Linked DNA regions of Sphingobium yanoikuyae. The protein of the gene in region 2 interacts with the protein of the main gene of each other region in a pairwise test. Links are inferred from orthologs where the notes say so. Each region holds a gene or a part of one and is shown on either strand. Other genes may lie near its edges.

Evidence for each region.
Region 1: the proteins of U0025_RS15405 (region 2) and clpA interact in binary tests that used the Escherichia coli proteins (3 or more experiments, as listed by UniProt). The link is inferred for Sphingobium yanoikuyae from one-to-one orthologs.

What each region holds. Positions count from the first base shown.
Region 1 is NZ_CP139979.1:795,569-810,340, reverse strand. Bases 5,693-8,697 are described here. They hold clpA (ATP-dependent Clp protease ATP-binding subunit ClpA), read left to right. Parts: upstream 5,693-6,036; coding sequence 6,037-8,358; downstream 8,359-8,697. Other genes in these bases: U0025_RS03760 (DUF1192 domain-containing protein), read left to right, coding at 5,693-5,880. Also shown: U0025_RS03790 (long-chain-fatty-acid--CoA ligase), read right to left, coding at 1-891; U0025_RS03785 (DUF1013 domain-containing protein), read right to left, coding at 1,040-1,723; U0025_RS03780 (glycosyltransferase family 4 protein), read right to left, coding at 1,839-2,867; U0025_RS03775 (UDP-2,3-diacylglucosamine diphosphatase), read right to left, coding at 2,882-3,745; U0025_RS03770 (hypothetical protein), read right to left, coding at 3,831-4,562; U0025_RS03765 (NAD(P)H-quinone oxidoreductase), read right to left, coding at 4,573-5,580; more of U0025_RS03760, read left to right, coding at 5,683-5,692; U0025_RS03750 (hypothetical protein), read left to right, coding at 8,785-9,363; U0025_RS03745 (esterase/lipase family protein), read left to right, coding at 9,836-10,495; U0025_RS03740 (hypothetical protein), read left to right, coding at 10,584-11,822; U0025_RS03735 (alpha/beta hydrolase family protein), read left to right, coding at 11,932-13,992; U0025_RS03730 (glutathione S-transferase family protein), read left to right, coding at 14,055-14,684; U0025_RS03725 (Bax inhibitor-1/YccA family protein), read right to left, coding at 14,768-14,772. UniProt on the Escherichia coli protein: ATP-dependent specificity component of the ClpAP protease. It directs the protease to specific substrates. It has unfoldase activity. The primary function of the ClpA-ClpP complex appears to be the degradation of unfolded or abnormal proteins.
Region 2 is NZ_CP139979.1:3,308,659-3,323,866, reverse strand. What follows is about bases 178-3,618. They hold U0025_RS15405 (response regulator), read left to right. Parts: upstream 178-574; coding sequence 575-3,418; downstream 3,419-3,618. Other genes in these bases: U0025_RS15400 (diguanylate cyclase), read left to right, coding at 3,415-3,618; U0025_RS15410 (hypothetical protein), read left to right, coding at 201-578. Outside these bases: more of U0025_RS15400, read left to right, coding at 3,619-4,359; U0025_RS15395 (Csu type fimbrial protein), read right to left, coding at 4,400-4,894; U0025_RS15390 (fimbria/pilus outer membrane usher protein), read right to left, coding at 4,906-7,089; U0025_RS15385 (fimbrial biogenesis chaperone), read right to left, coding at 7,202-7,945; U0025_RS15380 (Csu type fimbrial protein), read right to left, coding at 7,967-8,464; U0025_RS15375 (hypothetical protein), read right to left, coding at 8,598-8,888; U0025_RS15370 (MarR family winged helix-turn-helix transcriptional regulator), read right to left, coding at 9,025-9,513; ectA (diaminobutyrate acetyltransferase), read left to right, coding at 9,778-10,269; ectB (diaminobutyrate--2-oxoglutarate transaminase), read left to right, coding at 10,285-11,595; U0025_RS15355 (ectoine synthase), read left to right, coding at 11,611-12,024; thpD (ectoine hydroxylase), read left to right, coding at 12,201-13,121; U0025_RS15345 (aspartate kinase), read left to right, coding at 13,118-14,560; U0025_RS15340 (MFS transporter), read left to right, coding at 14,580-15,208. UniProt on the Escherichia coli protein: Member of the two-component regulatory system UvrY/BarA involved in the regulation of carbon metabolism via the CsrA/CsrB regulatory system. Phosphorylates UvrY, probably via a four-step phosphorelay.

The DNA.
Region 1 (14,772 bases), 2.5 Mb from region 2 along the record:
CTTGGTCCGCTGCACCGCCGAAAGCACCTGCACCGCCTCGAACCGGGGCAGCATCACCATCTCGCCACCATTCATCACGGTCCGGTTCAGCGTGCAGGTATTGGCGAAGACGTGGAAGAAGGGCAGCACCGCGATGATGCGGTCGTCGCCCTCGCCCGCATGCGGGTCGATCCCCTGCGCCTGGCGCGCATTGGCGGTCAGATTCTGGTGGGTCAGCATCGCGCCCTTGGGCGTCCCAGTGGTGCCGCCGGTATATTGCAGCAGCGCGACGTCGTTGACCGGATCGATGTCGGCCACGATGCATTCGCCGGAATTGGCGATCATCCGGTCGTAGCGGATGACGCGCGGATCATGCGGCAGCGGCGTCGTCTCGCCGCGCTTGAACAGGCGGAAGAGGATGCTCTTGGCAGTCGGCAGCACCTCGGCGATCGAACCGACAACCAGCTTTTCGAGGCTGCTATTGTCCAGCACCTTGAGCGCGGTCGGCAGCAGTGCCTTGGCCGACAAAGTGAACAGGATCTTGGTGCCGCTATCCTCGACCTGATGCTCCAGTTCGGCGGCGGTGTAGAGGGGGGAGAAGTTGACGACGATCGCGCCGGCCAGCAGCGCGCCATAATAGGCCGCGACATAATGGGGGGTGTTGGGCAGGTAGAGACCGACCCGATCCCCCTTCTTCACGCCCATGGCCTGCAATCCGCAGGCGATGCGCCTGATGTCGTCCATCATCGCGCCATAGCTGAACTTGCGCCCCATGAAGTCGATCATGTGGGCCTGCGGGTGGGCGGTGGCGCTCTGCGTTACCATGTCCCCCATCGACATCGGCGGGAACGTCTGCTCCCACGGCGTAGGGTGCTGATAATGCTCGCGCCAGATCTTTTCTCTGCTCTCCATTTACAGAAGTGTAAGTGGCCCGAGCGCTTTACGCAAGCGTCAACCTGTGTTTGGATTGTAGCAAAAAGGCCGCGCCGGAAAGCCGGCGCGGCCCTTGAAAATGCTGCATTGCAGCGGGTCGGAAAGAGCGTCGGATGACGCTACGTCTTCAGACCTCGCCCTTGTTGCTGCTGAACGGATCGAGGATGGTCGCGGCGCCCGAAATCAGCTCGGACTCGCTCTTGAGCGCCTGCTCGATGCGGCGCGCATTATCCTCGCGCTCGCGGCGCAGTTCCTCGATCAGCGCCTCGCGATCGCCATCCAGACGCGAATCGGTCGGCATCTCGATGCCGGCCTTCTTCGCCGCCTTGCTGACCAGCGCATCCAGTTCGCGCTGCGAGCACAGGCCCAGCGTCACCGGATCCTTGGGCGTGATGTTGGAGATGTTCCAGTGGCTGCGATCGCGGATCGCGGCGATGGTGGTGCGGGTGGTGCCGATCAGCTTGCCGATCGCGCCGTCCGAAATCTCCGGATGGTTGCGCAGGATCCAGGCGATGCCATCGGGCTTGTCCTGGCGCTTGCTGACCGGGGTGTAGCGCGGCCCCTTGGTGCGGCGGACCGGCTCGGGGCCCTTGAGCATCTTGAGCTTGTAGTCGGGATTGCTCTCGCCCTTGTGGATTTCATCCATGGTGATTTCATGGGCGCGCACCGGATCGCGACCGGTATATTTGATGCCGGCGGTGTCATCGGCGATGGCCTGGACTTCCAGGATGTGGAGCCCGCAAAATTCCGCGATCTGGTCAAAGCTCAGAGCGCTATTGTCGACCAGCCAGCTGGCGGTCGCATGGGGCATGAGGGGCTGGGACACGGGGTCTTCTCCGGCTCTAAAAACGATAAGGGCCGCCCAAGCAGGGCGGCCACGACATGTCAGGGATAGAGCATCGCGGGGCGTGCGGCAAGGAAAAGCGTCAGGCGGCGCTGTCCATCACCACCGGATCGATCGGATGCAATCCGGCCAGGAATTCCTGCGCGCTGCGTTCCCAGCTAAAGCTGCGGCCATAGGCGGCACAGGCAGCCCGATCGCACAGCAGCGCGGCGGCGATGGCATCCTCCAGCCGCTCGGACATGGCACCGGTTTCCGGCGTGACGATATCGATCGGCCCGGTGACCGGATAGGCCGCGACCGGCGTGCCGGCGGCCAGCGCCTCGATCATCACCAGCCCGAACGTGTCGGTGCGGCTGGGGAAGACGAACACGTCGGCGCCGGCATAGATCGCCGCCAGATCGGCGCCGAACTGCGCGCCCAGGAAACGGGCATCGGGATAGGCCCGCTCCAGCGCCCCGCGCGCCGGGCCGTCGCCGACGATCAGCTTGGTTCCGGGATGCTCGCTCGCCAGAAAGGCTTCCAGATTCTTCTCGACCGCGACCCGGCCGACATAGAGCTGGATCGGGCGCGGCAGGTCCGCCAGCAGGGCCGAGGGGGCGACATCCCCGGCAAAGGTCTTGAGGTCCACGCCCCTGCCCCATTTGCGGACATTGGCGACGCCATGGGCGCGTAACTGATGCCGCACCGACCGGGTCGACACCAGCACCGCCTGCGCCGGACCATGGAACCAGCGAATATAGCGCCAGAACCAGGCCGCCGGCAGGCCGGTGCGCTGCGACACATAATCGGGGAAATGGGTGTGATAGGCAGTGGTGAAGGGCACGTTGCCGCGCAGGCACCAGCGCCGGGCGGCAAAGCAGAGCGGCCCTTCGGTCGCCAGATGGACGGCATCGGGACGGAAGGCGGCGATCGCCTGCCCCACCACGCCCGATCGCACCAGCGCCAGCCGGATTTCCGGATAGGTCGGACAGGGAATGGAGCCGTAGAGATCGGGCGAGATCACCTTCACCTCATGGCCCATATTCTCCAGTTCGGCCTGGATCGTCTGCAGCGTGCGCACCACGCCATTGACCTGCGGCGTCCAGGCGTCGGTGACGATCGCGATCCGCATGGCCCGTCTCCGCGTCAGGCCGCCATCAGCGCCGGCGTCTTTTCGCCGCGCTTGGCGATCTCGTCGGCCCAGTGCAGCACCTCCATCGCGCCGCTGGCATGTTCGACCAGCGCGGTGCAGCCCTCCACCCAGTCGCCATCATTATAATATTCGATGCCCTCGATCTCGCGCATCTCGGCATTGTGGATATGGCCGCACACCACGCCGTCGACGCCGCGCGCGCCGGCTTCATGCGCCACCACTTCCTCGAAGCGGGAGATGAAGGACACGGCATTCTTGACCTTGTGCTTGGCCATCTTGGACAGTGACCAATAGGGCAGGCCCATGCGCTGGCGCACCGCGTTGACCACCACGTTGAGGCGCATCAGGGTGGTGTATGCCGCGTCCCCCACGAAGGCGAGCCAGCGATGCGCCAGCATGATCGTGTCGAACTCGTCGCCATGCAGCACCAGCAGCTTGCGCCCGTCGGCGGTCTCGTGGATCGCCTTGCGACGGATTTCGACCCCGCCGAAATTCATGCCGGTGAACTGGCGGAACATCTCGTCATGATTGCCGGGGATATAGACGACACGGGTGCCGCGCTTGGCCCGCTTCATGATCCGCCACAGCACGTCATTATGCGCGGCCGGCCAGTAGAAGCGCTTCTTGAGCCGCCAGCCGTCGATGATGTCGCCGACCAGATAGATGGTGTCGCTGTCGACGCTGTCCAGGAAATCGATCAGCATCGTGGCGTTGCAGCCGCGCGTGCCCAGATGGATGTCGGAAATCCAGATGGTGCGATAGCGGCGACGCGCGCCTTCCCGCTCGGGGATGTGGAAGCGGTCGTCAGCCCCCTCTTCCAGTTCGCTCAGGAAGGGCAAGCGCGTGATGGCGTCCATGTCTACGTCCTCAAGGGCTGTTGTCCTTGAGGCCGAATCCTTAGCGCCGCTCTGTTACAACTCCGCACCGAATATGACGGAAATGCTACGACCTTCGACCATCCAATGCAGGGTGCCAAGTGACTTTCCCTCCCCAATGCCGCGCGAACTCAGTAGCTCGCTGCCGCAATTCAGGAGTGGCGTCTAAAAGGAAAAATGCTCGCGCAGTTCCCACTGCCGACCTGAGCGCATCAACCTTAAAACCCAATTCCGCGAGGCGCTCACCCCAGTGCATCAACTCCACGATGTTGCCGCCTGGCATCCTTGTATGATGGTGATAGACCACAATGGTCCGACCATCTCGTTGCAACGCCTTTAATTCTGCCAAAGCCACACTTTTACCGGCCTTGGCAGATCCGACACTATAGGTCGCTGGTTCAAGGCCGTTGTCGGGATCTACAAATATAAGATCGCAACCATCCACAAACTCGGCGGCTCGCGCGAACCAAGATGCTCGCAAGGCGCGTCTGGATTTTGCATCGCCAGCAGGAAGCATCGCGTTGTGATAGACAGCACCGTCAATCAGTCCGGCCCGCTCCAAAGCATCCACACTACGATCGTTGCGCTGAACAATAAGATTCAACTTATCAAACAACACCGGATCAATGGCGCGCCATATCTGTGGTCGATCCAAATAGGCTATGTGCTTACCATCCGCATTATGGGCTTCATCAGGGTATAGCCACCACAGAACACCCAGTTTCAACCCTGGCGCCAATCGACGCAACATCGACAGCTTCACATAATCGCCGACGTCAGCGGCATAACGGTTCTGCACTAAACTATCCTCACACCGTCAGCACGATCTTCCCGAAATGTTCGCCCGCATCCATGCGGGCATGGGCCTTGGCCGCGTCGGCGAGGGCAAAGCGCTGGTCCATCGCCGGGCGCAGCTTGCCCTGCTCGACGAAGGGCCAGACGGTGCGCATGATCTCATCCGCGACCAGGCTCTTGAAGCCCGAGGAGCGCGGCCGCAGGGTCGATCCGGTCAGGGTCAGGCGCCTGGACATCACCGTCGGCAGGAAGATGCTGGTCTTGGCCCCGCCCAGCACCGCGATCGACACATGGCGGCCATCTTCGGCCATGCATTCGATGTTGCGCGGGACATAGTCGCCGCCGACCATGTCGAGCACCGCCTGCACCCCCTGCCCGCCGGTGATGCGCTTCACCTCGGCGACATAGTCCTGGCTCTTGTAATTGATCGCATGGGAAGCGCCCCATTCGAGCGCCTGCGCGCATTTGTCGTCGCTGCCGCAGGTAACGATGATCTCTATGTCGAACAGGCGGCAGAGCGAGATCGCCATGGTGCCGATGCCGCTGGTGCCGCCATGGACCAGCACCCGGTCGCCGCCGACCACATAGGCGCGCTCGAACAGGTTGGTCCACACGGTGAACAGGGTTTCGGGCAGCGCCGCCGCCTCGACCAGGTCATAGTCCGCGGGCACCGGCAGGCACTGGCCGGCCGGCGCAATCGCATATTCGGCATAGCCCCCGCCCGGCAGCAGCGCGCAGACGCGCTGGCCGACCAGCATGTCGGCGGACCGGCCGGCGGCGACGATCGTGCCCGCCACTTCGAGTCCGGGAATGTCGGATGCGCCGGGCGGCGGCGGATATTTGCCCTGCCGCTGCAGCACGTCGGGCCGGTTGACGCCGGCGGCGGCGACGCGGATCAGCACTTCATCCTCGCCGGGCACCGGCACCGGCCGCTGTTCGGGCACCAGGGCGTCGGGACCGCCCGGCACCGGGATGCCGATGGCCGTCATCTGCGATGGAATCGTGAAACTGTCGAGGATCATATGTGCCCCCCCGGGCCAGAGATATTGCGCCGCACCCAAAATCGACGGACGGAGCTTCGCTTCTTATTGACAGACTAGCCTACAGGGTCAACATTACCCTTTATGGACATGGACAATGATCTGCCGAGAAAGGCCGATGATCCGCTGGCCCAACTGCTCCGACAGGATCTGGGTCCCCTGTCCGTTGCGGAACTGGAAGCGCGCATCAGGGCGCTGGAAACCGAAATCACCCGCACTCGAACAAAAATTGAAAGCGCCGTTAACCATAAGGCAACTGCCGAGGCGTTATTCAAGCGATGAACCCGCGCCTCGCCCCTGACGGCCCGACCAAGGGCTCCACCGGGCATGGGCAGTCTGGCAATTCCGGCGGTCAGGGCCTCTCCCTTGAACCGTCGTCGAGCAATGCCGACATAAGGTTCAAGTCAGCCCCTAACCGGGGCCAGGAGTAGAAAAGACATGCCATCTTTCGCAGCCGCCCTTGAAACCACCCTGCACAATGCGCTGACCCATGCGTCCGAGCGCAAGCATGAATATGCGACGCTGGAGCATCTGCTTCTCGCGCTGATCGACGATGAACATGCGTCGAAGGTGATGCAGGCGTGCGGCGTGGAACTGGGCGAACTGGCCGATGCCGTCACCCAGTATCTCGACACCGAACTTGACAGCCTGAAGGTGGAGGGCGCCAGCGACCCCTCGCCCACCAGCGGCTTCCAGCGCGTCGTCCAGCGCGCCATCCTCCATGTCCAGTCGTCCGGCAAGGATGAGGTGACGGGCGCCAATGTCCTCGTCGCGCTCTTTTCCGAACGCGAATCCTATGCCGTCTATTTCCTGCAGCAGCAGGACATGAGCCGCCTCGATGCCGTCAGCTACATCAGCCACGGCGTCGGCAAGGGCACGCCCACGCCCGAGCGTCAGGAGACCAAGGGGGCAGCCGAGGAGGAAAAGAAGGTGCAGGACGGCAAGGGCAAGAAGGACAGTGCCTTGGAGCAGTTCACCGTCAACCTCAACGAGAAGGCGGAACGCGGCAAGGTCGATCCGCTGATCGGCCGGTCGTCGGAAGTCGACCGCACCATCCAGATCCTGTGCCGCCGTTCGAAGAACAACCCGCTTTATGTCGGTGATCCGGGCGTCGGCAAGACCGCGATCGCGGAAGGCCTGGCGCGCAAGATCGTCGAGGGCGAAGTGCCCGACGTGCTCAAGGAAGCGGTAATCTACTCGCTCGACATGGGCGCGCTGCTGGCCGGCACCCGCTATCGCGGCGACTTTGAAGAGCGGCTGAAGGCGGTCGTCACCGAACTGGAGAAGATGCCGCATGCGGTCCTCTTCATCGACGAGATCCACACCGTCATCGGTGCCGGCGCGACCAGCGGCGGCGCGATGGACGCCTCGAACCTGCTGAAACCGGCCCTGTCGGGCGGCACGATCCGCTGCATCGGGTCGACCACCTACAAGGAATTCCGCAACCATTTCGAGAAGGACCGCGCGCTGCTGCGCCGGTTCCAGAAGATCGACGTGAACGAGCCGTCGGTCGAGGATACGATCAAGATCCTGACCGGCCTGCGCACCGCGTTCGAGGAGCATCATCACGTCAAATATACGCCGGACGCGATCAAGGCGGCGGTCGAGCTGTCGGCCCGCTACATCAACGACCGCAAGCTGCCCGACAAGGCGATCGACGTGATCGACGAAGTCGGCGCGATGCAGATGCTGGTGGTGCCCTCCAAGCGCAAGAAGACGATCACCCCCAAGGAGATCGAGGCGGTCATCGCCACCATGGCGCGCATCCCGCCCAAGACCGTGTCGTCGGACGACAAGAGCGTGCTGGAATCGCTGACCACCGATTTGAAGCGCGTCGTCTTCGGCCAGGATCAGGCGATCGAGGTGCTGTCCTCCGCGATCAAGCTGTCGCGTGCCGGCCTGCGCGATCCCGACAAGCCGATCGGCAACTATCTCTTCTCCGGTCCCACGGGCGTCGGCAAGACGGAGGTGGCACGCCAGCTCGCGACCCTGCTCGGCATCCCGCTGCAGCGGTTCGACATGTCGGAATATATGGAACGCCATTCGGTCAGCCGCCTGATCGGTGCCCCTCCGGGCTATGTCGGCTATGACCAGGGTGGCCTGCTGACCGATGCCGTCGACCAGCAGCCGCACAGCGTCCTGCTGCTCGACGAGATCGAGAAGGCGCATCCCGACCTGTTCAACATCCTGTTGCAGGTGATGGACAATGGCCGCCTGACCGATCACCACGGCAAGACCGTCGATTTCCGCAACACCATCCTCATCATGACCACCAATGCCGGTGCGTCGGACATGGCGAAGGAATCGATCGGTTTCGGCGAACTGACCCGCGAGGATGTGCAGGAAGACGCGGTGAAGAAGCTCTTCACCCCCGAATTCCGCAACCGCCTCGATGCGATCGTGCCGTTCGGCTATCTGCCGCCGGAAATCGTCGCCCGCGTCATCGACAAGTTCGTGCTGCAACTGGAACTGCAACTGGCCGATCGCGACGTCCACATCACCCTGGACGAGGACGCCAAGGCCTGGCTCACCAAGAAGGGCTATGACAAGCTCTATGGTGCCCGCCCGATGGGCCGCCTGATGCAGGAAAAGATCAAGCAGCCGCTGGCCGAGGAACTGCTGTTCGGCAAGCTGGTCCATGGCGGCGAAGTCCATGTCCATATGAAGGATGAGGCCCTGGCCTTCCAGATCACCCCCGCCGCGCCCAAGAAGGGCGGCAAGAAGGGCGGCAAGGCCAAGGCGCCGGAAGGCACGAAATAAGCGGCTTCACAAACCCATGGGAAAGGCGGCTCGAGAGGGCCGCCTTTTTTTATTCCTCCCCGGCACGGGGAGGGGGACCGTACGCAGCACGGTGTGAAGGGGCACGCGCCACAAAGAGCCGCATCCCCGCGCCGTTACTCCCCCCTCTTTTGCCGTCATTGCCGCACAGGCGGCTAGCCCTCATCCACTATCTCCGTGCCTCCGCGGCTCCGCGCGAAAATGAATCACGCGGAGCCGCGGAGAAGAAAAGGGAAGGCCAACTTGGGTGAGTTTGAGACGGTCTGCTTTTGGAGAGATGACAAGCGATAGCCGACGATGCGCGGAAAAGTCGTTCGGCAATAATCACTTTGTTGCGGACATCGGCAACTCAAGTGTATCAAAATGCACATGTGCCGATATCGCTTAGCCCGTTTCATTTCGTTCATATTGAGCATCGCTGCGCTTTTTTTCTATGCGCCTTTTATATCAAAGGCGTTTGAAGAGATTGGCTTTTTGCGCTTCTTGCCGATTGGGATATGCCTCATTGTCGGTTTCGTCTTTACGCTGAGATGGATTGAAGACAGCATTGAGGGGAAGCGAAATGCGTCACGAGAGGTGCATAACTCGAATTTTCCTGTGCCCTCAGTGCGCGCCTCTGGGTGGGGCGATACCCTGATCGCATCTGAGACATCTATTGATGAAGCCTTTGAAACCACAAAGGGACGTAGGGACGGCATCATTGGTGTGGTCGATGAGGATCGCAATCAACTTATCCTTCAATGGAACAAGAAGGGTTGGGGTATAGAGTTAATTCCCAACGGAGAGCGCGTTCGCAAAATCGCTGTTAAGACTAATAATAAATTTTCGGGCAAAGAGATAGGGGTTACTGGTTTTCTTGGGGCTATTTTCAAAAGCCCTTCTGGAGATTCATTTGACCATCAAACGGCGCAGGATGTCGTCCGATCTTTTTTTGGATGGGGCAAAATGCCGCACAATATCGCGTGGTCCACTGTAATATATAATTAAATATTTCTAGGCGCTGCTGTGATCGGCGGACGTCCGCTCTCCAACAGATTTCGCCATTCAGCCTTCTTCGTGCCTCTTGAATGAATGGCCGGTTTCAAGGATCAGGATTATCTGACGGAACGGCCAAAAATGGTCGTTACTTGCCAGTCACAGCCACCGTCATCCTGACGGAAGTCAGGATCCATTCTGCGCTACGGCGGATGGGGAGCGCTGAATGGATCCCGGATCAAGTCCGGGATGACGAAGATGGTGAAGGTAGCTTCTGGTCGTCAGCCGTCAAAGCCCGGCATCGTCGCTCGCGATGACGGGGGTGGTCGCTTCCAGACCATCCTCCCCTGCAAGGTTCGGCAGAGTCGCGTGCCTCTGCCGAACCTTGCAGGGAGGAATTCACAGCCGCTTCTGGTCGTTAGCACCCTCCCCCTAAACCCACATGCCCTTGCCTGCGTAAGCATTGCATGACACCCATGCCATCATGCAGCCCCACACGCAGTCCATCCTCCTCCTCCACGGCTTTGGCGGCCATCAGGTGCAGACCGCGCTGCTTGCCCGGCGGCTGCGCGGGGCGGGGTATGACGTCGCCAATATCGGCTATCCCAGCTGGCGCTGGCCGCTGCCCCGCGTCATCGATCATCTCCACGCCCGCATCATCGCCTCCCCGGCTTATGACGCCTCCACCGTCCATTGCGTCGGCCATTCGATGGGCGGCCTCATGCTGCGCGCCTGGCTCGCGCGCCATCGTCCCGACCATCTGGGCCGCGTCGTCATGCTCGGCACGCCCAATGGGGGCAGCGAGATTGCCGACCTTCTCTACCGCCTGCGCCTCCATCCGCTGATCCTGAACCAGGCCGGCGCGCTGCTACGCACTCGCCGCGATGCGATCACGCTGGCGGCGCTGGGTGAGGTCGACTATTCGCTCGGCATCATCGCGGGCGACCGGCCGATGAATGGCCTGCTCCCCAGCCGCATCTTCCGCGCGCCCAATGACGGCAAGGTCAGCGTCGCCGCCACCCATTGTCCGGGCGAAAGCGACCATATCACCCTGCCCGTCGCCCACACCGCGATGATCTACACCCGCCCCGTCGCCGATCAAGTCGTGCATTTCCTGCGCCATGGGCAGTTCGCGCGCACTTAGCCCCCCTCTCCCCGCCCACCGCAAATTCTGCTAAGCCGACTCCAGAACAGAAAGGTCGCATGTCTTCCACGCTTTCATAGGGGAATGCATGTCCACTTCGCTTCATCTGCGGTCCGCCGCGCCACGCGCCGCGCTGCTCAGCTTCAGCTTCGTCCTTCTCGCCACGCCCGGCGCCAGCCAGCAGGCCGGCGGACCGATCGCCCGCTATTCGATGGATGCCGGCACCATGTCCGGCATGGCCGCGATGGCTGGGGGCGGTGGCATGGGCGGGGCCATGTCGATGATGATGGGCGGCGGCAACCAGCCTATCCATGAACTGGTGCTGCGCCTGGGATCGACCCAGGCCGCCAGCGGTTCGCCGGCAGCCGAGCATTATATGCCCGCCGGCGCCCGGCTGGGCGCCTCCGTCCCGCTGGTCACGCCCAAGGTCACGCCGAGCGACGAGCCGGCGCTGCCCGGCGAGAAGCCCAAGGGGCGGCTGCTCATCTATTGGGGATGCGGCGCGACCGCCGGGCCGAACCAGCCGGTGGTGATCGATTTCGCCAAGGTCGCGCGCGGCCAGTTTCCGCCCGGCCTCTACATGACCGGCGCGGCGATCCCGCAGGAATGGCAGGTCCGCTTCACCAACAGCAAGACCTATGGCGAATGGCCCAATGGCCAGACGCGCAAGACGCTGTCGGGCAATTCCTCGCTAATCGGCGACCATCGCATCGCCGGCAATTATTCGCCTGAGATCAAGTTCGCGCTGAACCAGGACTTCATGCCGCCGATCACGGGCCGCGCCAGCCCGGCCGCGGGCGGCGCCACCCAGTTGAGCTGGAACGCGGTGCCCAATGCGACTGGCTATTATGCCTGGGTGTTCGCGGCCAAGCAGGGCGGCGACATGGTGTGGTGGGCCTCCTCGGCCAGTCAGGCCTTTGGCGGGCCGGTGTGGGACTGGCTCTCCCCCGGTGCCGTGCGCAAGCTGATCGGCGACAAGATCGTCATGCCGCCCAGCCAGACCAGTTGCACCGTGCCGTCACAGGTGGTGCAGTCGGGCGGCGAGATGCTGATGGGCAGCCTTTACGCCTATGGCCCGGAAGCCAATTTCGCCTATCCGCCGCGCCCGGCCGATCCCAAGATCGCCTGGAAACCGGAATGGATCGCCCGCGTGCGCTATCGCTCCAACACCATGTGGATGCTCAATGGCCCGGACATGGGATCGATGATGAGCCAGGGCAGTGACGACAGTGCCGACGCCTCGGGCGACAATCCGCCACCCAAGAAGAAGAAATGCAAGGGCGGCCTTGGCGGCATGCTGGCCGGCGCGATGGGCGCGGGCTGCTGAAGCGACAGCCGGGGCGCGACACCACACGTCGCGCCCCGGCCACGAGTTGCACTTGAAACGAAAGGAAAATCCGGCAAGTCTCGCGCCATTCTTCCGTTTCGAGGTTTTCATGCGACACAAGCTATTGGCCGCGCTGCTGCTCGACGCCGCCCTCTCCCCCCTGCCGCTCGCCGCCCAGTCGGCCGCCCCGTCGTCCAGGTTCGAGGGCCGCGACATCTTTGCGCTGCAGGTCGCCACCGATCCGCAGATCAGCCCCGACGGCAAGAGCGTCGCCTATGTCCGCCGCCAGGGCGACATCATGACCGACCGGCAAAAGGGCGCGATCTGGCTGGTCGACACCGCCACCGGCGCGCAGCGCCCGCTGGTCACCGACGCCAGCCAGCCGCGCTGGTCGCCCGATGGCAAGCGCATCGCCTATATCGCCGCCGATGCGGGCAAGCCGCAATTGTTCGTGCGCTGGCTCGACACCGGCGCCACCGTGCGCGTCACCACCCTGCCCGACGGCCCGCAGTCGGTCACCTGGTCGCCCGACGGCAAGTCCCTCGCCTATATCATGCGTGTGCCCGCCGACCCGATGAAGCTGGGCAAGGCGCCCGACAAGCCGGAGGGCGCCGAATGGGCCAAGCCGCTGGAGGTGATCGACCGGGTCGATTATCGCAATGATGGCGGCGGCTATGTCCAGGCCGGCTATGACCATATCTTCCTGGTGGCGGCCGATGGCGGCCCGGCGCGGCAGCTGAGCTTTGGCGACTATCAGGATGGCGGCCCGTTGAGTTGGACGCCCGACGGCCGCGCCATATTGTTCAGCGCGGTGCGCAAGCCCGACTGGCAGCAGAAGATATTCGATCCGGAAATCTATGCGCTCGACATCGCTTCGGGTGCGATCAGCCCGCTCACCAGCCGCGAAGGCCCGGATGTCGCGCCGGTCGTCTCGCCGGACGGCAGCAAGATCGCCTATCTCGGCTATGACGACAAGCGCCTGTCCTACCAGAACACCTATCTCTACGTCATGAACCGCGACGGCAGCGGCGCCCATGCGATCACCGCCGATTTCGACCGCAGCATCGACCGCGCTTACTGGGCGGCGGACGGCAAGTCGCTCTACGCCCAATATGACGAGCGCGGCGTCAACCGCCTCGCCCGCATCAGCCTCGACGGCCATGTCACCGAACTGGCGAGCGGCCTTACCGGCACGGCGTTCGACCGCCCCTATAGCGGCGGCGATTTCAGCGTGGCGGCCAATGGCACGCTCGCCTTCACCAGCGGATCGGCGTTGCGCCCGGCCGACCTTTCGATCAGCAGCGGTGGCAAGAGCCGCCAGCTCACGCGCCTCAACGAGGATTTCCTGAGCCACAAGGCGCTGGGCCAGGTCAAGGAACTGGCCGTCACCGCGCCCGACGGCCGGACCGTGCCGGCCTGGCTCGTCACCCCGCCCGGCTATCAGCCCGGCACCCGCGTGCCGCTGCTGCTGGAAATCCATGGTGGTCCGCACACCGCCTATGGCCCGCATTTCTCTACCGACGACCAGCTTTATGCCGCAGCCGGCTACGCCGTGCTCTACACCAATCCGCGCGGCTCCACCTCCTATGGCGAGGAGTTCGCCCAGCTGATCCATCATAAATATCCCGGCGACGACTATGGCGACCTGATGGCCGCGGTCGATGCCGCGATCGCTGCGGGCGTGGCCGATCCGGACAATCTGTTCGTCACCGGCGGTTCGGGCGGCGGCGTGCTCACCACCTGGATCATCGGCAAGACCGACCGGTTCAAGGGTGCCGCCACGCAGAAGCCGGTGATCAACTGGATCAGCGAGGCGCTGACCATGGACAATACCCTCTTCACCTCGCGCTACTGGTTCCCCAACAAGCCCTGGGAAGATCCGATGGGCTATTGGAACCGCTCGCCGCTCAGCCTGGTTGGCAACGTCAAGACGCCGACCCTGGTGGTCGTGGGCAGCGAGGATTATCGCACCCCGGTCAGCGAAGCGGAGCAATATTATGGCGCGCTGCAGATACGGGGCGTGCCGACCGCGCTGGTGAAAGTGCCGGGCGCCAGCCATGGCGGCATCGCTGCCCGCCCGTCGCAATCGGCGGCCAAGGCGGCGGCGATCATCGCCTGGTTCGATCGCTATCGCGACAAGCCTGCGGCGGCCACCGCACCGGCCCAATGATCCGGCTGGCCGGAGCATATTGTTCATGATATGTTCTGGCCACTTTCCAAGGAGGATGCACAATGGCGGACCCGGTTCTTCTCTACACCAATCCCATGTCGCGCGGGCAGATCGCCCGATGGATGCTGGAGGAGGTCGGCACGCCCTATGAGGCGGTGATCCTGGATTATGCCGGCGGCATGAAGACCGCCGACTATCGCGCGATCAACCCGATGGGCAAGGTGCCGGCGATCGTTCATGGCGGCAAGGTGGTGACCGAATGCGCCGCCATCTGCGCCTATCTGGCCGATGCCTTCCCCGCCGCCGGCCTGGCGCCGGCGACCGATGACCGGGCTGATTATTATCGCTGGCTCTTCTTCGCTGCCGGTCCGGTGGAGGCCGCCGTCACCAACAAGGCGATGGGCTTCGTCCTGCCCGAAGGACGCGAGCGCAGCGCGGGCTATGGCTCGCTCGACGACACGCTCGACACGCTGGAAACGGCGGTCACCGGCCGCAGCTGGATCTGCGGCGGCACCTTCACCGCAGCGGACGTCTATGTCGGCGCGCAGATCGACTGGGGGCTCACCTTCGGCACCATCCCCAGCCGCCCGGCATTCGAGGCCTATGCTGCCCGGTTGCGCGAACGCCCAGCCTATAAGAGGCAGAAGGAGATCGACAACGCCCTGATCGCCGAGATGCAGAAACAGGGCTGAGCCTGCCCCTTCCCAACAAAGCAAAAGGCCCGGCGGAGATGTCCGCCGGGCCTTTTTCCTGTCTTCGTTCCGTTCGCTGGAAATCAGC
Region 2 (15,208 bases):
GGAATTGCAGAAAAGGGAGCGCGGTTGACGTATAACTTGTAAATTATGCCGCCAATCCAAGCCCGTTTTCTGTAATTTCATATGTAAATATTGGGTATGTCGAGAAAGGCAGGCGATCATTTTGCGAACAGAACAGGCAAAGGCCTCTTAACCATTGTAAAATGCTTCCATGGCTTAATAATGCGATGGATGAGGCAGGGTTGCTCAAGGGTTTGAACCGTCCCGCGCGCGCGGGCAGCATGGACGCGTCCTGCGCCATGTCCGCCTATTTGCCTGCGGCTTTGCTGCTGCTGGCGGGGCTGGTCGGGCTGGCGGCCGCCTGGATCATGAGCGGCAGCGGCTCGGGACGCTATCTGGTGATCGCGCCCTGGGGTGCGTCGCGGGCCGAGGCGATCAACCTGGTGCGGGCGGCCGACGGGGGGCTGGTCGGCATGGGGCGCCTGTCCAACATCATCATTGCCGGGTCGAACCGGCCGGATTTCGCGGCGGCGTTGCGCAGGGCGGGGGCCTGGGGCGTGATCGCGACGCCGTCGCGGATCGAATGCGGCGAACCATTGCCGGGGGGGCAGGCATCATGATTATCGAGCTGGACAAGCTGCGTTTCCATTTCGGCCGCTTCCTCGTGCCGCTCTTCTGGGCGCATGTGCCGTTGCTGGCGACGGTGGCCCTGCTCACGGGCCATTCGCCGATCGCGGCGGCGCTGGGCGGCACATTGCTGGCGGGGGCCTATCATCTGACCTGGTGGCGGCAGGGGATTGCCCCTGCGACCCGCTATCTGTCCGCCGTCGCACTGATGGGCGAGCCGGCGATCCTGCTGTTCCTGCTGCGCGGCCATGCCTGGCAGATGGACATGCACATGTATTTCTTCGCCATGCTGGCGCTGACCATCGCCTGGTGCGACAAGCGGGCCATCCTGGCGGCGGCGACGGCGACGGCGCTGCATCATCTGCTGCTGCTCTATCTGCTGCCCTATGCGGTGTTTCCGGGGCAGGGTAATCTGGAACGGGTGCTGCTGCATGCCGGCATCGTTGCCTTCCAGACGGCAGTGCTGGTCTGGCTGAGCGACAAGCTGGTCGAGAGTTTTCAGCGCAACCAGAAGATGGGCGAGGAGATATTGGCCAAGAATCAGGCGCTGGAGGCGCGGACCCGCGAGGCGGAGGAGGCCAATCGCGCGAAGAGCCTGTTCCTGGCCAATATGAGCCATGAAATCCGCACGCCGATGAATGCCATATTGGGCTTCTGCCATCTGGTCGCCCGGACCGACCTCGACCCCAAGCAGCAGGATTATATCGGCAAGATCAACCAGGCTGGCGTGTCGCTGCTGCGGCTGATCAACGACATCCTCGATTTCTCGAAGAATGAAGCGGGCAAGCTGACGCTGGAGGCGCATCCCTTCACCCTGCGCAGCGCGATCGAGAACCAGATCCAACTGGTCGCGGCCAATGCCGAGGCAAAGCAGGTCAGGGTTGTCTCGCGGGTCGACGCCGATGTGCCCGAGCGGCTGATAGGCGACGAAATGCGCTTCTGTCAGGTCGTGCTCAACCTGATGAGCAATGCCGTCAAATTTTCCGAGGAAGGCACCGTCACCATCGGCCTGTCGGCGTCCGAGCAGAATGGCCGGGTGCGGCTGAAGCTGACGGTGCGCGACACCGGCATCGGCATGACGCCCGAGCAGCAGAAATCGCTGTTCCATTCCTTCACCCAGGCGGACAGTTCGACCACGCGGCGGTTCGGTGGCACCGGCCTTGGCCTCGCCATCTGCCGTCAGATCGTGGAGCAGATGGGCGGTGACATCGCGGTCGAGAGCGCACCCGGCCAGGGCAGCAGCTTCATCTGCCACATGCTGATGGATGCGGACGACCGGGCGATGGGGCTGGAAATGCCGATGTCGGCGCATGTCCGCCGGCTGCGCGTGCTGGCCGCCGACGACAATCCGGCGTCGCGCCAGATCATCCATGACGTCTTTGCCGGCTGGGGCATGGCGGTGGATCTGGTGGCGTCGGGTGGCGAGGCGATCGCCGCGATCGAACATGCCGACGAACGGGGCGAGCCCTATGACCTGGCCCTGCTCGACTGGAAGATGCCCGGCCTGGACGGGATGGAGACGGTCGATGCGCTGCGTGCCACGGCGCTGCGCCATCCCCAGCCCAAGGCATTGATCATCACCGCCTATGGCGCGGACGATCTGTTGCAGGGTGTCGATACCGACAAGGTTGCCGCCTTCCTGACCAAGCCGGTCGTGCCCAAGATATTGCTGGATACGATCACCGAGATTTTCGCCGAGGAACATGCGCCCGTCGTCCATGTCGCCGCGCCGGCCACGCCCGCCCTGCCGATGGTGGCCGAAGCGCTGCGCGGGCTGCGCGTGCTGCTGGTCGAGGATAATGAGATCAACCGCGAGATTGCGGCCGAACTGCTGGACGATGCCGGGTTGAAGGTGGATTTCGCGGAAAATGGCCGCATCGCCTGCGACATGGTGCGCGAGAAGGGGGCGGGTTATGCCGCCGTGCTGATGGACGTGCAGATGCCCGAAATGGACGGCATCAGCGCCACCCGGATCATCCGCGAGCAGTGGAGCGCCGAGGATCTGCCGATCATCGCCATGACCGCCCATGCCTATGAGGAGGAAAAGCAGCGCTGCAAGGCTGCGGGCATGAACGATCATATCGCCAAGCCGGTCGAGCCGCCGGTGCTGGTCAGGGTGCTGGATCGCTGGCTGAAGGCGGGACGAGTGACCACGCCGCTGCCGTCGCCGGTCGTGCCGACGGTTGCCAGTTCGTCGCTGCCCGATCGGCTGCCGCCCTTCGACCTGCCCGCCGCACTGGCGCGGGTCAATGGCAAGACCGGGCTGCTGCGCAAGCTGATCGTCACCTTCGGTGACAGCTATGACCATGTCGGCCGGGATTTGCGGGCGCATTTGGCGGCAGGGTTGCTGCCCGATGCGCGGCGCCTGGCCCATAGCCTGAAGGGCGTGGCCGGATCGCTGGAACTGCCCGGCGTCCAGCAGATCGCGTCGGACATCGAACGGATGCTGGCGGCGGGCGAAACCGGGCCGGCGCTGGCCGCGGTCGTCGATCTGGAGGTGGCGATAGCACCAGCGATCGCCGCTGCGCGCAGCCTGACGGGGGGCGCGGAGGCATCGGACGTCGCGATCGTCACCGACCAGGATGATGGCGCGGTCGAACAGGCGCGCACCGAATTGCGCGGGCTGATCGCGCGCCGGAGCCTGAGCGCCCGCGCCGGGTTCGAGCGGCTGGCCCAGGCGATGGGGCTGACGGCCGATCAGCGCGCTGGCCATCCGGTTCAGCGGGCGCTGGAGCAACTGGATTATGAAACTGCCCTCGCGCTGATCGATGCCGATGCGCCGGGCGCGGGCACAGCAGGCCGGTCGATCGATCCGGCAGGAGCGACATCATGAGCAAGGCCACCATCCTGATCGTCGATGACGAGATTTCGAATATCGAAATCATGAACGCCGTGCTGGAGGATGATTATGAGATCTGCTTCGCCACGTCGGGCCAGCAGGCGCTGGACATTGCGCGCACGGTGCAGCCCGACCTGATCCTGCTGGATGTGCTGATGCCGGGCATCGACGGGTTCGAAGTCTGTCGCCAGATCAAGGCGGACATCATGCTGGTCGACATACCGATCATCTTCACCACCGGGCTTGGCGATACGGAAGATGAGATGCGCGGCCTGTCGCTGGGCGCGATCGACTATGTGACCAAGCCGATCCAGCCGGCGATATTGCGCGCGCGGGTCGGCAACCATGTCGAACTCAAGCGCCTGCGCGATCAGCTCGCGACGCTGGCCGTCACCGATGCGCTGACGGGCCTGAGCAATCGTCGCCACATGGAACGGTCGCTGCAGGCGGAAAGCGCGCGCTTGACCCGGACCGGGGAATGGATGTCGGTCATCATGCTCGACATCGATTTCTTCAAGCAGTTCAACGATACCTATGGACATCCCGCCGGGGATCGCTGCATCGCGATGGTCGGTGCCGCGCTGACCCGTGCAGTCAAGCGCGCGACCGACCTGCCGGCGCGCTATGGCGGCGAGGAGTTCGCCTGCATCCTGCCCGGCGCGGACCCCCAGGGGGCAGAACTGGTTGCGCAGGAAATCCGGCTGCAGATCCAGTCGCTCAACATTCCCCATGCCCAGTCGCAGGTCAGCCCCTTCATCACCGTCAGCATCGGCGTCGCCAGTGCCCGTTGCCATGCCGACCTGCCCGCCGAGCTGTGGATGGCGGAAGCCGATCGCCAGCTTTACGCCAGCAAGCAGCGCGGCCGCGATTGCATCACGACCATCCAGTTCGACGCGCAGACCTGCCATGGCTATTCCCTGGCAGCCAATGAATAGGCGCTGTCAGGCGCGCATGACCGGGTTCAGAGGCGCCTGATCAGAAGATGACCGTGACCAGTATCGTGTCCGAATAGCTGCCGGGCGGGACATTCTGCCCGGCCGGGATACGGCCATATACCGTCGTGGTCTGGTCCAGGTTCAGCAGCGCGATGAAATTGCTGGTCACCGTCTGCGATCCGCCGGTCCCATCGCCCCAGACCTGGTTGCGCGCATTGCTGGTGTAGAGATTATAGGCGAGCGTCGAGCCGCCACTGGTCAGGACGCGCGGCGCATAGGTGGACGATGTCCCTTTGCTGAGCTGGATCGTGTAACTGCCGCCCAGCGCGACCACCAGCGAGCAGCGCACGCGCACCGTTCCCGATGAATCATTATCCCCGCTGGCGACCGGGTTGTAATTGCCGAAGCTCAGGCCGCTTGCCGATACGGTACAGGTGCACAGGGCCAGGGGATCGCACGCCGCCTGCGCGGGGGGCGCCATGATCAGGGCCGCCAGCGCGACCGCAACGGCGTAGAGGGCATGGCCAGTGCGCATCCTCATCCTCCTTATGGCACGCATGTCAGCGGCCCGATCACTGGTAGCATTTCGTCCGGCACGGCGTCGACCCGAACATGGCAGGGGCCGTCCCCCGTATCGACGGTCAGCATCATGCCGGGGTGAAGGCTGCGGATGAAGACGGCACCATCATTGCCGACGAAGGATCTTTCATCTTCCGCGGTGACGCTGGCGCCGATTTCCGCCGGCGCGCCGTCCGGCATCACGATGCGCAATGTCGCCGGATGCTCCCGGACCGCGACGAAACGCGCGCTGACGGCGCCACGGTAGCGCGGCACCACCCTGATCTGGTCATTGGGCATCCGGATGTCGATCGGCACGTCCGCCGCCGCGATGCTGAGGCGATTGATTTCATAGGGGCGCAGGTCGGGAATGACGGCCATGCCATGGGCGTCGGTCCGCGCGACCAGGCGGTTTTCCTGATAGATGCGCACATCGGCCTGGCCGGGCACGCGCACCACGGCAAAGCCGCTTTCCACCCGGCGGGTCGGGAACAGCGCGCCATCGGCCAGCAACAGGCCGCCCTGGCCGGTGACACGCCAGCCGGTTTGTCCGCCGGCACGGTCCACCTGCGCGGTCATCTCCGCCGCATTGCCGCGCCACAGAATCTCGCCCTGCTGTTGCGCGTTGCTGCCGGTCGAAATCGCCGCCCGATAGCCCCAGCCTCCGCTTTGCGGCGGGGTGCTGCGCATTTCCGCCCGCACGCCACCCCGGTCGGCCTGGAGATAGGCGCTGCTGCGCGGGCCGAAGGGGATGGTCAGGTTGAAGCCGATGCTGTTTTCATGGCCGCTTTCCGAAAAGCGACTGCGGATCGCGTAGGCGCTGACAAAGGCCTTGTCGCGCAGGGACAGGCTGTAATTGCCCGACAGGACGCGGGCGGACTGGCTGTCGGCATAGGTCAGGCTGGTATAGGATGCGCCGATCGTGCCCATGGTGCCCAGGCTCCATCCGGCAGAGCCTTGCACCTGTTCCACGATCCGCTCGCTGTCGCGCTCCACGCCGATTTCGCGATAGCGGTTCGACGCCCGCTGGTAACTGAGAGCGACGTTCCAGGTCGGCGCGTTGCGGGCAAAGGCTGCCCGATACAACAGGCCCTCACCGGCCTGGCTCGTCGATCCCGCTGCCGCCAGGCTGATCTCGCCGATCGGAACGATGATCATGTTGACGCCGCCGCCGGCCATGGTGACGTCGGCGCTGGCTTCGGCCCGTCCCTCGATCGTCAGCCGGTCGGTCAGGCCGCGGCGATAGGTGCCGGCCAGGAAGGGATTGTCATAGCCGAAGCTGCGCAGCCCATAGCCGCGCCGTTCGGCTCCTGCCTCCATCGACCAGGACGCCAGGCCCGCGCGCAGCAGGTGGGAACTCACATAGTAGCTGGACGTGACGTGCCGCTCCACACCCAGCGGATCGCGGATCACCAGCGTCACCTGGCCGGCACCCGTGACTAGCGGCACCTGGTTGATGGAGAAGGGCCCCTGGCCGACGTCGGTCTGGAAGCGTTGGGTGCCGTTCACCAGCAGTTCCACGTTCGACGGCACGGCGGCGCTGCCGGCAAGGGACGGGGTCGGAAAGGTCAGGAGGCTTGGCTGCAGGGCGAACTCGGTGCCGAAGCGCACGCCGCCAAAGCGGATCTGCCGCGTCCAGTCGCGCGCGTCCGTCACGCCATCGCCGATGACGAGGCGCGTCAGGTTGATCGGATCGTCACGCAGATAATAGCTGTCCAGCCGGGTCGCCCGGCCATAGACCGTGCCGTTGCCCAGCAGCATGCTGTTCGACACCACGCCCCAGTCATCGGACAGCCCCGCCTCCACGAAGGCGCCCAGGCGCGCCTTGCCGGCATATTCGGCCGAAATGTCATAGTTGAGGAAGGCGGCGAGCATATTGTCGCTGGGCGCGGCGACGGTGCTGGCGGGCGCAACGCTGGTCGCTTCGAAGGCTTCGGGCGACACCGTCAGCAACAAGGCCTGATTGGGCTCGTCGAAGGCGGCCGCGACGCCGCCGAGCGCGGATAGCGCGACAAAGGCGTCGCCATCGATCATCATTGCCGTGCCGGTCGGCGGGCGCATCCGCCAGGCGGCCAGATCCTTCACGCGCACCAGGAATGCGCCGGCGCGCCGCGCAAGCAGATAGTCGCCTGGCAACAGCCGGCCGTTGAGTGTGACCGAGGCCAGCATCATTGTGGGCGCCGTCGCGTCTGCCGTCGTCGCAACCGCGCCTGTCGTCGGCGCGCTGTCTTGCGCGCTGGCAATGCCGCAACTGGCCACGACGCAGGGCAGGACAAGAAGGGTGCTAGCGCGTCCCACCGGCATGGGATGCCGACTGGAGGACGAGCTCTGCGGTCAGGCTGCGCTGGCCGGTGGCCGCCTCCAGCGTCAGCTTCTCTCCGCCGCGCACCGGCCGTTGCATGTCGAACAGGAAGCTGCGTGTCGCGCCGGGAAGGATGTAGATCGATTCCTGCCTCGTCGCCAATGCGGTGCCGTCGGCCCGCTTCAGGTCGAGGCGATTGAGGTGGACGTGCGCGCTGCCTTCATTGCGTGCGGTCAGCGTCAGCTGCCTGTCATTGGTGGCGGTCAGCTGCCACGCCAGGGATGCCTGCGCACCGGGCGCGGTCACGAAGATGGGGATGCTGACGCGCAGCAATGTGCGGATCTCGCCAGCGGCGGTCGGGCGATCGGTCGGGATTTCCTCCAGGAAGACGCGATAGCTTTTCTCGGTCGGTGAGGCGGCCGTGCGCAGGCCGAAGCGCGCAATCTGCTGCCCGCCTGCGGCTATTTCGAACAGCGGCGGATTGGCCAGGATGTCGCGTGTTTCCTCGAACAGATCCTGCCCATTATCCTGCCGCCATGCCACGACCCGCACCTGCATGCGGGCCGGCGCATCGCCGCTATTTTCGATCGTCATCGTCTCGACCGGGGTCTTGTCGTCAAGCGCGACCAGGACCGGATAGATTTTCAGCGTCGCGGCCCAGGCGGTGGCGGGCTGCGCCAGGGCGAGCAGGGCCGCCGCCGCGCATCGTGCGAACATCTTGGGCATGGCTGCCTCGCTCCGGATCGATCAATAGACGACGTTGACGGTGATGGTGTCGCTATAGGAACCGATCGGGACATTCTGGCCGGCCGTGATCCGGCCATAGACGGTCAGGGCATTGGTGCCGACCGGCGCCGTCGCGGCGGCGGTGTCGGTTGCAGGTGTGTTGCCCCAGTTCGTCGTGTGCGCCGAATCCTGATACAGCGCATAGCTCAGCAGATTGCTTCCGCTCGACATCTTGCGCGTGGTCACGGTCGCGCCCGATGCAGTGCCCGCGGTCAGGCCGACCGTGTAGGTGGTGCCGACCGTGCAGAGAACCGACAGGGTGGAGGTGGCGTCGGTCGGTCCGGTTGCGGTCGGGTCATAATTGCCGAACGCCAGCGCCGTCGCCGACACGACGCAGGCCTTGATCACGGTTGCGGTAACCGGGAAGGTCGTGGTGGTGGTGGCTGCCTGGGCCGTGCCTGCAAGACCCGTCAGCAGGGCCGCGGCTGCGAGGGATGCGGCCAGTTTGAAACGAAACATGTGTCCTCCAACACCTCAAGCTTTGATGGAGGGAGTATCGTCAATGTCGGTTAATAACGCGCTTTTGGGCAAAAGGCGGCTTTACCAATATTTTGCGTAAATCGCGTTCGTCGCAAGACAAGGGAGCGGTCCCTCAGAACTCATAGGACAGGATGTCGTCCTGCCGGCTGTGATCCATATTGCCGCTGCGAAGGGAGGCGACAGTTCCGTTGTCGCTGGACGATTTCACCATGCGATAATGATATTGTCCACAATTTCCAGCAGCCTGGTCGCTGGAAATGCGGCAGGGCTGCACGACCACCGCGCCGACCAGCAGCGAGCCATGCGCGGCCTGCTGCGCAGGCGCAGCAGTGCCGATGGCCATCGATCCTGCAATCAGGAGGGTGCGGCCGGAATGGCGCAACATGCAAATAACCCCGTTCATCGCGCCCTCCTAACGGATCGAAGCGGCAACTGACAGCGATTCCTGACCGGCGGCCGAAGGGCAGACGATGCGTCGAATAGGGAATCTATGCATAGTCTATGAAGGGGGGACGCTGACGGCGGGGCGCCGTGGGGCGTCAAAGCGGCTCCGACCGGTCGATCCTGCCGCTGTCGAGCAGGGGCGCGGCGTCGATCGAATCTGCGTCCATCAGCATCGCCAGCCTTTCCGTCGCGGCAAGGATCATGGCCTGTTCCCAGGTGGGGAGGGCGTCGAAGCGATCGGTGAAGCGCTTCTGCAGCGGGTCGGGGGCATCGGCCAGGGCATCACGACCGGCGGGCAGCAGGGTCAGGTGGATCTGGCGCTTGTCGCGCTCGCCGCGCTGGCGCTGGACGAAGCCGAGCGCGACCAGCCGGTCGACGATCGCGGTGATCGTCGCCTGGCTGAATTGCAGCGCCTGCGCCACGGCGGAGGGGGTGACGGACAGGCGCGCGTCGATTTCCCGCAGCACCAGCAATTGCGACGGCGTGAGCCCGGTCGTCGTCGCCAGCTGACGGCTGCCGATTTCGGTCGCGCGCAGGACGCGGCGCAGCGCGCGCAGGGTCAGGGAGGCGATTTCGGAATCCATGGGAAGGCGCATAGCGCGAAGTCCCGCAAAGCGCCAACGGGGCCAAAAGTTCCTCATCATATACTTCATCATATGAAATATAATTTCGGCTTTGGGGTTGAAGGTGGCGTCGATGATCGGCATATAACCGCCCGTCTCGCCGGAGAATCTGCTTCTCCGAGTAAAATATAATTCGGGAGATGAACAATCTTCGATTCCCAAGCTACAGCGGCTGCTTCGCCGCCACGGGCTTCTGCGCGCTCTCGATCGGGCGAGGGGCAGGATATCGTCTTACGCAAGCCCGTCGCCACGGATGGGCCAGCCATCAGCGGATTGATTGCGGCCTGTCCGCCGCTTGATCCCAATTCGGCCTATTGCAACCTGCTGCAATGCACGGACTTTGCCGACAGCTGCATCGTCGCCGAGCGCGGCGGTGGGGTGGTCGGCTGGGTATCGGGCTATCGCCCGCCGGCAGCGCCCGAGAATTTCTTCGTCTGGCAGGTCGCGGTGTCGTCCGCCGCGCGTGGCCAGCGCCTTGCCGGGCGCATGATCGAGGCGCTGCTGGCCCGGCCCGCGCAGGCCGGCGTCACCCATCTGACGACGACCATCACCGACGATAATCGCGCCTCCTGGGCCCTGTTCCAGGGGCTGGCGCGGCGGTGGGGCGTTCGGATCGAAAAGACCGCCCGCTTTGAAGAACAGGCCCATTTTGCCGGCGCCCGCGCCACCGAATGGCAGGCGCGCATCGGCCCGTTGCCGACCCCGGCACAGAGTTGAGAGAGATTGAAAAGCATGACCGTCACGACCCAGCCCAAACCCACCAGCGCCATGCCCGACACGGCCATTTATGAGCGACGCGAGTCCGCCGTGCGCAGCTATGCCCGCGCCATGCCGCGCCAGTTCAACCGTGCGGAAGGCGTGTGGATGCACGACAATCAGGGCGGCCGCTATCTCGACTTCCTGTCGGGTTGCTCCACGCTCAATTATGGCCACAATCACCCGGTCCTGAAGGCCGCGCTGGTCGACTATATCGCCGGCGACGGTATCACCCATGGCCTCGACCTGCACACCGATGCCAAGGCCGACTTCCTTGCCACGCTGGAGGATGTGATCCTGCGTCCCCGCGGGCTTGATTATCGCGCCATGTTCACCGGGCCGACCGGCACCAATGCGGTCGAGGCCGCGATCAAGCTGGCGCGCAAGATCACGGGTCGCGAACTGGTGATCGCCTTCACCAACGGTTTCCACGGCATGACGCTGGGCGCGCTCGCCTGCACCGGCAATGCCGCCAAGCGCGGCGGCGCGGGCGTGCCGCTGAGCCATGTCGCCCATGAACCCTATGACGGCTATCATGGTCCCGATGTCGATACCGCCGACCTGCTGGAGCGGCGCCTGTCCGATCCGTCGAGCGGCCTCGACGCGCCGGCCGCCATCCTGGTGGAGACAGTGCAGGGCGAAGGTGGCCTCAATGCCGCCTCGCCGCAATGGCTGCGCCGGATCGCCGAGATCGCCAGGCGCCATGGCGCGCTGATGATCGTCGACGACATCCAGGCCGGCTGTGGCCGTACCGGCAATTTCTTCAGCTTCGAAGGCATGGGCTTCACCCCCGACATCGTCACCATGGCGAAGTCGCTGTCGGGCATGGGCCTGCCCTTTGCGCTCACCCTGTTCCGTCCGGAACTGGATCAATGGGCGCCGGGCGAACATAATGGCACCTTCCGGGGCAATAACCATGCCTTCGTCACCGCCACCGCCGCGCTGCGCCATTTCTGGGGCGATGCGCAGTTCGAACAGGATATCGCCCGTCGCGGCGCGCTGCTGGAACGGCGGCTGGACGCGATGGCGGCCGAACATGGCCTGTCGACGCGCGGCCGCGGCATGATGCGCGGCATCGACGTCGGATCGGGCGAAGTCGCTCAGACCATCACCGCCGCCTGCTTTGCGCAGGGGCTCATCATCGAAACCAGCGGCGCGCATGACGAGATCGTCAAAGTGCTGGCGCCCCTCGTGATCGAGGACGCCGTGCTGTCGGCCGGGCTCGACATTCTCGAGGAGAGCATCCGGTCCGCGCTGACCGTCACCTATGGCGTCGCCGCAGAATAAGAGGAGATTTCAGACATGATCGTTCGCAAGCTTCAGGACATCCGCAAGTCCGACCGCAATGTGAAGTCCAAGGGCTGGGAAAGTGCCCGCCTTCTGCTGAAGGACGACAATATGGGCTTTTCCTTCCACGTCACCACCATGTACGCGGGCGAGGAATTGCACATGCACTACCAGAACCATCTGGAGGCGGTGCTCGTGCTCAAGGGCACCGGCACGATCGAGGATCTGGGCACCGGCATCACCCATCAGCTGGCGCCCGGCGTCATGTATGCGCTCAATGCCCATGACCAGCATATCGTGCGGCCGGAAACCGACATATTGTGCGCCTGCACCTTCAATCCGCCGGTCACCGGTAAGGAAGTGCATGACGAGAATGGCGCCTATCCCGCCGATATCAGCGCCGCGCGCGAGCCTGCGCTGGCCGACTGATGCGTGACGCTCCAGCATTTTCAAAGCAGATGGCCACATCTGCTGACTCGGAAAATGCGGACAACAACGAAAATTGGAGCTTGATCCGGTTCAGTATGAACGGATCAAGCTCTGGCTTGGGCGCTGCCTGAGCCAGCCACGCCCTTATTACCTTAGATTGAAAAAGGGGGAGTCCCATGAAAGACCTCTACCCGTCCCGCCATGCCGACATGGCGGAATTCCTGCCGCGCCACGATCCGGTCGTCCATGCCGACTGGAGCGCCGGCGCGCCGATCAGCCGCGACCAGGCCGATGCCTTCGAGCGCGACGGCTATCTGGTGCTGGAAGACATTTTCTCCGACGCGGAAGTCGCCTTCCTCCAGCACGAGGCCCGCAAGCTGCTGGCTGATCCCGATGCGCTGGAAGCCGAAACGGTGATCACCGAACCGGGCGGCAAGGAAGTCCGTTCCATCTTCCGCATCCATGCCCAGAGCCGGGTGATCGAGCGGCTGGCGGCGGACAGCCGCCTGGTCGGCGTGGCCCGCTTCCTGCTGGGTGACGATGTCTATATCCACCAGTCACGACTCAATTATAAGCCCGGTTTCCAGGGCAAGGAATTCTACTGGCACAGCGATTTCGAGACCTGGCATGTGGAGGATGGCATGCCGCGCATGCGCGCGCTGTCCATGTCGGTGCTGCTGGCCGAAAACACGCCGCATAACGGCCCGCTGATGCTGATCCCCGGATCGCATCGCCAATATCTGACCTGCGTCGGCGAGACGCCCGAGGACCATTATCGCCAGTCGCTCAAGCGCCAGGAATATGGCGTTCCCGACGAGGACAGCCTGGCCGAACTGGCGCATCATCATGGCATCGTCGCGCCGACCGGCAAGCCCGGATCGGTGGTGATCTTCGACTGCAACATCATGCACGGGTCGAACGGCAACATCACGCCATTCCCGCGCGCCAATGCCTTCCTGGTCTATAATGCGGTGTCCAACCGGCTGGAGGCGCCCTTTGGTGTCGACCGGCCGCGCCCTGCGTTCATCGCCGCGCGCGGCGAACCGCCGGTCATCACGCCGATCAGCGGCCCCCTGATGCAGGAGGCGCTGGCATGAGCAGCCTGCATAGCGTCGAGAAGATCGGCGGCACATCCATGGCCGCGACCGCGACATTGTTCGACAATGTGCTGATCGCCGGCCGCAAGGGCGCGGACCTCTATCATCGCATCTTCGTCGTGTCGGCCTATGCCGGCATGACCGACCTGCTGCTGGAGCACAAGAAAAGCGGCGAGCCGGGTGTCTATGCCCGTTTCGTGGCGGACGAGGATGCGGACGGCTGGCGCCAGGCGATGGAGGCGGTGCGCCGCGCCATGCAGGAGCGCAATGCGACGATGTTCGTCCGCGCCGACCGGCTGGCGGAGGCCAATGCCTTTGTCGACATGCGGATCGATGCGGTCGCCGCCTGTCTCGACGATCTGGCGCGGCTGCGCAGCCATGGTCGCTTCTGCGTCAAGGAACAACTGGTGACGGTGCGGGAACTGCTGGCGGGTCTCGGCGAAGCGCATAGCGCGCATTCGACCGCGCTGCTGCTGCGCGACCGGGGCGTCAATGCGCAGTTTGTCGACCTGACCCTGTGGGACCAGCAGGACATGCGCGAGCTGGACGACCGGATCGGCCAGGCGTTCGCGCCGATCGACCTTTCCACCACCCTGCCGATCGTCACCGGCTATGCCGGATGCAGCGAGGGCATGGTGCGCCTTTATGCCCGTGGCTATTCGGAAATGACCTTTTCGCGCATTGCCGTGCTGACCAAGGCGCGCGAGGCGATCATCCACAAGGAGTTCCACCTGTCGAGCGCCGACCCGCGCCTGGTCGGCACGGACAAGGCGCGCAAGATCGGCCGCACCAATTATGATGTGGCGGACCAGCTTGCCAATCTGGGCATGGAGGCGATCCATCCCGGCGCCGGCCGGGGGCTGCGCCAGACCGACATTCCGCTGCGGGTGCGCAACACATTCGACCGGGAGGATGGCGGGACGCTGATCTGCGGCGCCTATGTGTCCGACACGCCGCGCGTCGAGATCGTCACCGGCGTGCGCCATGCGCAGGCGCTTATGTTCTTCGAGCAGGATATGGTCGGCGTGAAAGGCTATGACGCGGCGATATTGGACGCGCTGGCCCGCCATGGCGCCTGGATCGTCAGCAAGGCGTCGAACGCCAACACCATCACCCATTATCTGTCCGCCGATGCGGCGACGGTGAAGCGGGTGATCGCCGATTTGCAGGCGCGCTATCCCGACGCTGCCATATCGGCCCAGCCGGTGGCGATCGTGTCGGTCATCGGCAGCGACATATCCCGGCCGGGGCTGGTGCCCGACGCCCTGCAGGCGCTGGCCGATGCCCATGTGCCGATCGTCGCGATGCAGCACCAGATCCGCAATGTCGACCTGCAGTTCATCGTCGATGTCGATCATTATGAGACCGCCGTGGGCGCGCTGCACCGTGCCCTGGTGGAGGACGGGGCGGAACCGGCGGAGGATCGGCGCGCGGCCTGATCCGCTCCCGGTCATCCCCATGTTCGCCGCGATCCACCCCGTCCGCAGCCTGCTGCTCGCCATCTTCATGCTGATGGCGGGCAGCGGCTTCCTGTCCACGCTGATCGGCCTGCGGCTGGAGCGGGCAGGGGCAGGCACGATGGCGATCGGTGCGGTCGCCACCGCCTATTTCGGCGGACTTGTGGTGGGCGCGTTGCGGGCCGGAGCGATCGTGCGACAGGTGGGGCATATCCGCGCCTTCGCCGCCTTTGTCTCGCTGCTGTCGGCCAGCACATTGGCCTATGCGCTGGTCCAATATCCGCTCTTCTGGGCCTGCCTGCGCCTGATCGACGGCATCTGCGTCGCGGGCGTGTTTATTTGCCTTGAAAGCTGGCTCAACGACCGGGCGGAGGCGGAAACGCGCGGCAGCGTGCTCGCAGCCTATATGGTCGCCCTCTATTCGGGGCAGGCGGTCGGGCAATTGCTGCTGGGCGCCAGCGGCGCCTTGCCGGCGGTGCCGTTCCAGATCGCCTCCATTCTCATTTCCCTGGCCATCATCCCGTTATGTCTGACCCGCAGCAGCGCCCCCGCGCCGGTCGATGCGCAGGCCTTCACCATCCGCGCCCTCTATGCCGCGTCACCGCTTGGCACGGTCGGCTCGGTCGCGAC